2 linked regions of the Silvibacterium dinghuense genome follow. The protein of the gene in region 1 binds, or shares a complex with, the protein of each later gene. Links are inferred from orthologs where the notes say so. Each region holds a gene or a part of one and is shown in the gene's direction. Other genes may lie near its edges.

Region 1 (3,799 bases):
ATGCTTGGTCGCATGCTTGTTATGTGAAGAATCGCAACAGCCGACGTGGCCGCACTCCAGACAGAGGCGGAGGTGCACCTAGCGGTCGCCTGTCTTCAGGCATTCTTCGCAGCCTTGCGGGGTGCGGGGCGCTACGTTGTGGATGTGATCCAAGTGCTGACAGGTCTTCATCTTCTTCCTCTCTTTTCGATGCGAAATATTTCTCTCTTTTCCGCGTTAACTTCGGTTCTCTACCGCACATCTTCGGGTATATGATGGCTGGTGCCAAAAATCTGCCGTTCTTTTCGGTTGTGAAAAGTTGCCATTCCCTGCATCGAATCACCGCTGAATGCACGGTACCACCGTTGATGCCTTGACTCTTGACAGACGAAAAACTAGAGTCGTGACGTACCCGTAAGCGATGTTATTCCGGAGTCTTACTGGAACATGCCTACTCATCCCTATACGTGGAACTACATCCCTCTGCTGATCCAGATTCTCGTTGCAGTGGGTATGGGTTGCTCGATGACGACCGTCTCCTTTCTGATTGGCCGGCATCGCAGGCTCAAGACCAAACTCGAAGCCTATGAGTGCGGCATTCCCGCCGAAGGCGATGCGCGCGGACGCTTCTCCGTGCGTTTCTACATGGTCGCCATGCTGTTCATCCTTTTCGATGTGGAAGCGGTTTTCATGATGCCGTGGGCGGTGATCTATCGCCAGCTGCCGGCGATCACCGGTTCGCGCTGGTTCGGCTTCTGGGAGATGCTGGTCTATCTCGGCTTCGTTTTTATCGGGCTCTTCTACATCATGAAAAAGGGCGTTCTCGACTGGGCTTCAGACAAGGGTGATTTATAAGAGATGACCGATCCTGCGCTCGATAAGGATGCTGTTCTTCAGGCTCATGCAGAGAACCGAGCCATTGCCTCCCTTCTTGCTGCCATTCCCGACGCGGTCACCGATGCAAAGTACGACCGTAATGAACTGACACTCACCATTGCCAAGGATCGAATCCGCGCCGCCTGCAAGACGGTGCAAACTGCCGGCTATAACTTTCTCGAAGACGTAACCTGCGTCGATTGGTATCCGAGCGAGCCGCGCTTCCAGGTGACGTATCACATCGTCTCCCACACGCTGAATGAACGCGTGCGGCTGATCGCCATGGTCGACAGCGTCGATCCGACGATCGACAGCATCACGCCGATATGGCCTTCCGCAAACTTCTATGAGCGCGAGGTCTGGGATCTCTTTGGTGTGCGTTTCCATGAGCACCCGTCGCTCCGCCGCATCATGATGCCCGAAGAATGGAAGGGCCATCCGCTACGCAAGGACTACCCTGTGGAGGGCTACCGCTGATGCCGGCCGATCTTTCTGAATTTGTCCCTACCTCTGCGCTGATCAAGCCGCGCCCGGAAGAAGGCTCGAAGGACCGCACGCTGGTCCTCAACATGGGCCCACAGCATCCGTCCACGCACGGCGTGCTGCGCCTGGTGATCGAGATCGACGGCGAGACGGTGCTCAACGTCGTTCCTGACATCGGCTACCTGCATACCGGCATCGAGAAGACCTGCGAAGCGAAGTTCTACCAGCAGGTCGTGCCGATGACTGATCGCATCGATTACCTCAGTCCGATGACCAACAATCTCTGTTATTGTCTGGCCGTCGAGAAGCTGCTGCAGCTGGAGATCCCTGACCGCGCACAGTGGATTCGCGTGCTCTTCAACGAGCTCACGCGCCTCAATTCACATCTGGTCTGGCTGGGCACGCACGCCATGGACATCGGCGCGCTCACCGTCTTCCTCTACTGCTTCCGCGAGCGCGAACAGATCCTGCGCATCTTTGAGGCTGTTGCCGGCCAGCGCATGATGACTTCGTACTTCCGCGTCGGAGGCCTCTCACTCGAACCGCCACTCGATCTTCTCGGCAGAATCCGCGACTTTCTGAAGACGATGCCGGAGAAGATCGACGAGTATCAGAACCTGCTCACCGGCAATCCGATCTGGGTAAGCCGCCTGAAGAACGTCGGCCATCTGAGCGCGGAAGATGCCATCGCGCTCGGCGTAACCGGTCCTCCGCTCCGTGCCTCGGGCGTCGATTGGGATCTGCGCCGTGACATGCCCTATTCGAGCTACGAGAAGTTCCAGTTCAAGGTGCCAATCTCGCATGACTGCGACGTGTGGGCACGCTATGTTATCCGCCTCGAAGAGATGCGCGAGTCGGTAAAGATTTGCATGCAGGCGCTCGACGGTATGCCGGAAGGCGATATCCGCGCGCATGCACCGAAGATTGTCCTGCCTGATCGCGAAAAGATGAAGACCGAGATGGAGTCGCTCATCCATCACTTCAAGATCGTCACCGAAGGCTTCGCCGTACCCGCGGGCCAGGTTTACCAGGCGGTGGAATCGCCGCGCGGCGAGATGGGCTACTTCGTCGTCAGCGACGGTACAGCCAAACCCTATCGCGTGCACATGCGAAATCCCTCTTTCGCAACCCTGCAGGCGTTACAGACCATGTGCGCCGGCCGACTGATCGCTGACGTAGTTGCGGTGATCGGCTCCATCGACATCGTGCTGGGAGAGATTGACCGATGAGTTCGAAAAATACACTGGCATGGCTGGAAGAACAGACAGAGTCTCTGGCAGCCCGGACAGGAGCAGGCGCTGCTTTCTGGCCACAGCTGCAAGCAGCACTTCACTCTCTCGCCGCAGCTGAGCCGATCGCAGCCCATGTAACCGTAGCTGTGGCAGAAGAGGAACCGTGGCTGCTGACTGCATCGGCCGGTCTCTTTACGCTCAAGTTCGCGCTCGATACGCTGAGCGACACGTTGATCTATTCCTTCGTCTCAGATGAGCTGCTCGAGGTGCTTCCGCTCGAATCCGAGATCCTGCACTACGGCGTGATGCACCTCCGGCAATCTCCCTGGGGTGTGATCGATGGGCCGGACGAAGATGTGAGCACCTACTTCGTGGATGATCCGCAGAGCGTGCAGTATGACCCGCTGGCCGAGCAGGTCGCGCGGTGGGGACTGGAAGCGTTGCTTGGCGGCTTCGAACAGATTGCAGAGCTGGAAGCCCTGGCAGCAGAAGAGGAAGAAGACGAGGAGGAGGAGCACACGCATGGCGGCGGCAGCGGACACTAGCCTCTATCGCGAGCTCTGGATCTCCTTTGCCTCGCTGATTCGCTCCTATGTAGCGGCGCACGATATCGGCCGGGCAATCGGCCACGCTTTTGTGGATGAGGGCGAAGATGGGCATCTTTCGCTGCGCTCCGAGCAGCGCGTCCTGTCTGTCGACTTCGAGACGGCAACAGGTACCGGAAGCTGGGCTCTCTATGAAGAAGATCCTGGCCCGGAACGGGCTCTGGCCCAGGGCACATTCACGATAGGCGAAGACAGTCTGGTCGCATTCAGCGACCGGCGCGGGCGGCTGGAGCTGGAAGTCGCCGCAGAGGCATTCACGGCTAAGGTGTTTGACGAGGAGTAGGCGTTGGCTACGGAAAAGACGACCATATTTTCAACAGAGACGGCTGCACGCTTCGACCGGCTGGTCACGCTCTATCCGGTCAAGCGCTCGGCGCTCGTTCCCATGCTGCTCTATGCGCAGGACGATCTCGGCTACATCACGCCGGGCGCCGTAGCTGAAATTGCGCAGCGCCTCGATCTGCGCGAGAACGACGTGGAAAGCGTGCTCAGCTATTACTCCATGCTACGCACCAAGCCCGCCGGCAAGTACAACCTGCAGGTCTGCACCAATATCAGCTGCATGCTGCGCGACGGCTACGGTATTTATGAGCACTGCAAAAAGCGGCTCGGAATCGGGCATAA
Region 2 (3,241 bases), on another replicon or contig:
GCATTGACGCCACGCGCAAGTGGGCCGCCGAAGGCTTCACACGGCCGTGGCCGCCGATGATCGAGATGGACCATGCGACGAAGTCGCGCGTGGATGCGATCTGGAAGTCGCTGGGGATTGAGGACTAGCCGTCCAGGCCTTTTGCCTTCGGCCTCCGCTCCCTTTGGTCGCGATTCCAATTTGCACTTCATGAGAGAGATGAAGACTCCGGGCAGCGAGCGTTGGATGCTTCCCACCCAAGCGGAGCTTGGGTGGGGCACCCTTTTTGTTCCTCTGCACACGAAAGCCCGCTGACTCGTTCTACTCCGCTGCCTTCAGCTCGATCGAGGCCAGGTTGTGCACCGAACGCGCCGGACGCTTGTCTTCACTGACGACCAGGCGGAACGGGCCGGTCTTTGCATCGATGGGCTTACCGTCCATGGTGTCGGCGACGAGCACCTGGCCTGGATGGAATTCCGGATCGATCTCGGCCAGGGCGATGACCGCTTTATAGCCGTCTGAGCCGGTGGCGATGATGTAGTCCGAGAGCCCCTTGCCGTGCAGGTCTTTCCCATGCGGCGTGCCGAGCGGGGCGAGCAGCTCGATGAGCGGTACGCCGGAGTAGGTCTCGTCTGCATTCGTATGTGGGTTATGGACGGTAACCGTAATGTGCGGCTTCGCCTTGAGGTCCTCGAGTGAGAGCGTTGCGCTGCCGGCAGGCGTGTGGATAGCGAGTGCGGTGACAAGTGGCCCGGGTGCATGCTCGTGGGCCATCTCTGTCTGGGCGCGAGCGCATGGCGAGACAAAGACCGCAGAGCCCAGGAGCAGAGCAAAAGCGAGGATGGGAGTGCGAGACATCGGAATCTCCGCTGGCGAGAAATAGGAAGTTACTGGCGAAGTCAGTATAGGGGATCGAATCCGGCGGCAGGCCGGAGACAGAGAGGCATGCTCAGGCTGGTAATGGTGTAGGAGCATGAGGCAAAACGGGTCAAACCGGTCCAGCTAAGTGTTTGAACTGGAATGGGAAAGCCATTCGCTCTGGATTTCGTTGCTGTGCGCGGTATATAACGGTGGGCATGTCGATCGTGCGCAATATCGCTGGAATCGCCAAGGGGATGAGCATCACCTTTGGAGAGATGTTCCAACCTACCGAGGTCGAGAATTATCCGGATGGGCCGGGCCCGCTGCGCGGAGCAGTCTTCCAGGAGCGGTTCCGTGGTGCGCACGTGCTGCAGCGCGATGAGAACGGTTTGGAGAAGTGCGTGGCCTGCTTCCTTTGCGCGGCAGCCTGCCCTTCGAACTGTATCTACATCGAGGCGGACGAGAACACGGCCGAGCAGCGCATCTCCAGCGCCGAGCGCTATGCCAAGGTTTATAACATCGATTACAACCGCTGCATCTTCTGCGGATATTGCGTGGAAGCCTGCCCCACCGATGCGATCACGCATGGGCATGGCTTTGAACTGGCCAGCCTGAACGCGACGAACCTGGTGATGCGCAAGGAAGACATGCTGGTATCGACAGCGGGCATGCCCGGCGAACTGGCAGCGCATTCCGATTCCGTGAAGTAAACAGGCTTCCTCGAAGGAAAGGTGAGGTGCTGCATTTGCATGCCGGCCTGTCTGTTCTGAGGAGGCGATCGATACAGCAAGTCAGCAGGGCCGCAGGGATTGCGGCCCTTTGCCTTGGTACGTGCACATGGATCCGGGCTCAGTCGGCATCCGGCCATGTGAGCACGGGGCCAGCTGTCTTCCTCTCGCCGAAAGCCATCCAGGCCACGGGCTCTGCGCCGCGCATGCAGGTGCAGCAGCTCACCTCCACTGGCGAAGTGAAGGAGTACGCGGTGATTTTCTACACCGGCGATGAGGCTTTCAGCGGGCTCGTCGCATTTGCGAAGCAGTATCACGTGACCAGCGCGCATTTTACGGCCATCGGAGCAATTAGCGGAGCGCGGCTTGGCTGGTTCGATCAGGCAAAGAAGATGTACCGCATCACGCCATACACCGGGCAGATGGAGGTCGCCTCGATGAGCGGCGACATCGCCATATACCAGGGCAGGCCGGCGGTTCATGCCCATGCCGTGCTGGGTATGCTCGACGGCTCGACGCGGGCTGGGCATGTGGTGGAGATGCAGGTGCGCCCGACGCTCGAGGTCATGGTGACAGTCGATCCGGCCGGTATGCAGAAGCGCTTCGATCCGGAGACCGATCTGACGCTGATCGATCCAAAACCCTAGTCGTACTGCGGCTGTGGGTGGCGCTCTGCTTTGGAGGCATGCCGGGTGGGGTAAAATTGCCCAGCGATTACCTATGAGCGAAGCGGGCCCCTCAATTCTCCATATTTGCAGCCGAGAGATGATTCTCGGCCTGCGCGACCAGATTTTGCGCGTGCATGGCTACCAGGTGGATTCAACCCTGGATTCGGCCGTTGCGCTGGAACTCAGCCGCAGACGCGCCTATGACCTGGTAGTGATCGACGTGGAAGGTGACGGGCGCATTGCCCTCGCCGAGGAGCTCTGCCAACAGCTCAAAGAGCAGCGGGCGGGACAGGACGTGGTCTTTATCTGCAATTACCGCGTCTCGCAGGAGACGGATTGCCCGGACGAGGTGATCCGCGCTGAATTCAATCCCAAGGCCATGGTCGCGGGGATCGAAGACTTTCTTCGTAAGCGGGACTAGGGCCGATTATCGGCTATACATTCTTCCTACTTCCTACAAAGGCTTTGGAGCCGGTACCGGTGTCGCAGCCGGATTGGGCACGAGCGTGGGCAGCGGGTCGAGCGCCCACACATAGACGAAGAGCTCGCGGCTGTAATGGAGCACCGGAGGGATGTCCGGGAGCTTGATGCCGTGGGCGGCGGGTAGCTCGTTGATCTCGAATTCCGCCTCGGCGCGTTCGAGCGGCCAGGGCAAATGATGGATGTTGCCCTTGAAGATGGCATCCTGCTCGCCGGGCTTGCCTGTGCCGGCAGTGTAGAGGGCGTAGCGCTCGGTGAGGAACTGCTCGAGGCCCTGCTTGTCGGAGGCCTGCCCGAGAGAGCGATACCGGGCGCGGAAACGGGCACGGGCCGGCGAATGGCCGGAAGCAAAGCGGCGCTCGCTCGAGTAGAGGAATTCGCGGTTATCGCAATGCTCGATCTTCATCTTCGCCCAGTGATAGGGCAGGCGGTAGAAGGTCCGGGCCATGGTGACGGCGATCGGGTTGGCGGCATCGAGCGAGAAGAAATAAACGCCGCCGAGGTTGGTGTGCGGCTCGCGGACAT

The links.
Region 2: the proteins of nuoD (region 1) and ESZ00_RS02940 are in contact, whole or in part, in a crystal structure (PDB 4HEA), measured with the Thermus thermophilus proteins. The link is inferred for Silvibacterium dinghuense from one-to-one orthologs. Residues at the interface, in WP_223903221.1 of Thermus thermophilus: His72, Arg73, Leu76, Gln77, Thr80, Tyr81, Arg84, Thr144, Tyr148, Arg151, Asp158, Glu161, Trp162, Val163, Thr164, Gly165, Gln166, Asn171, Arg174, Lys179, Glu180, Asp181, Leu182, Pro183, Glu184, Glu185, Arg200, Glu203, Leu207, Glu210; in WP_096411123.1 of Thermus thermophilus: Thr2, Ala5, Leu6, Ser9, Ile12, Thr13, Tyr16, Leu33, Lys34, Pro35, Arg36, Phe37, His38, Leu58, Ala61, Ala62, Cys63, Pro64, Tyr66, Ile99, Phe100, Cys101, Gly102, Leu103, Glu105, Glu106, Ala107, Cys108, Pro109, Gly111.

What each region holds. Positions count from the first base shown.
Region 1 is NZ_SDMK01000002.1:462,064-465,862, forward strand. Bases 530-3,449 are described here. They hold nuoD (NADH dehydrogenase (quinone) subunit D), read left to right. Parts: upstream 530-1,331; coding sequence 1,332-2,567; downstream 2,568-3,449. Other genes in these bases: ESZ00_RS11145 (NADH-quinone oxidoreductase subunit A), read left to right, coding at 530-834; ESZ00_RS11150 (NADH-quinone oxidoreductase subunit C), read left to right, coding at 838-1,332; ESZ00_RS11160 (hypothetical protein), read left to right, coding at 2,564-3,115; ESZ00_RS11165 (hypothetical protein), read left to right, coding at 3,093-3,449. Outside these bases: ESZ00_RS11140 (UBP-type zinc finger domain-containing protein), read right to left, coding at 1-78; more of ESZ00_RS11145, read left to right, coding at 427-529; more of ESZ00_RS11165, read left to right, coding at 3,450-3,458; ESZ00_RS11170 (NADH-quinone oxidoreductase subunit NuoE family protein), read left to right, coding at 3,462-3,799.
Region 2 is NZ_SDMK01000001.1:773,796-777,036, reverse strand. Bases 1-2,802 are described here. They hold ESZ00_RS02940 (NuoI/complex I 23 kDa subunit family protein), read left to right. Parts: upstream 1-1,055; coding sequence 1,056-1,550; downstream 1,551-2,802. Other genes in these bases: ESZ00_RS02925 (YqjF family protein), read right to left, coding at 2,691-2,802; ESZ00_RS02930 (PleD family two-component system response regulator), read left to right, coding at 2,334-2,657; ESZ00_RS02935 (PPC domain-containing DNA-binding protein), read left to right, coding at 1,709-2,215; ESZ00_RS02945 (molybdopterin-dependent oxidoreductase), read right to left, coding at 301-837; ESZ00_RS02950 (UbiD family decarboxylase), read left to right, coding at 1-128. Also shown: more of ESZ00_RS02925, read right to left, coding at 2,803-3,241. UniProt on the Escherichia coli protein: NDH-1 shuttles electrons from NADH, via FMN and iron-sulfur (Fe-S) centers, to quinones in the respiratory chain. The immediate electron acceptor for the enzyme in this species is believed to be ubiquinone.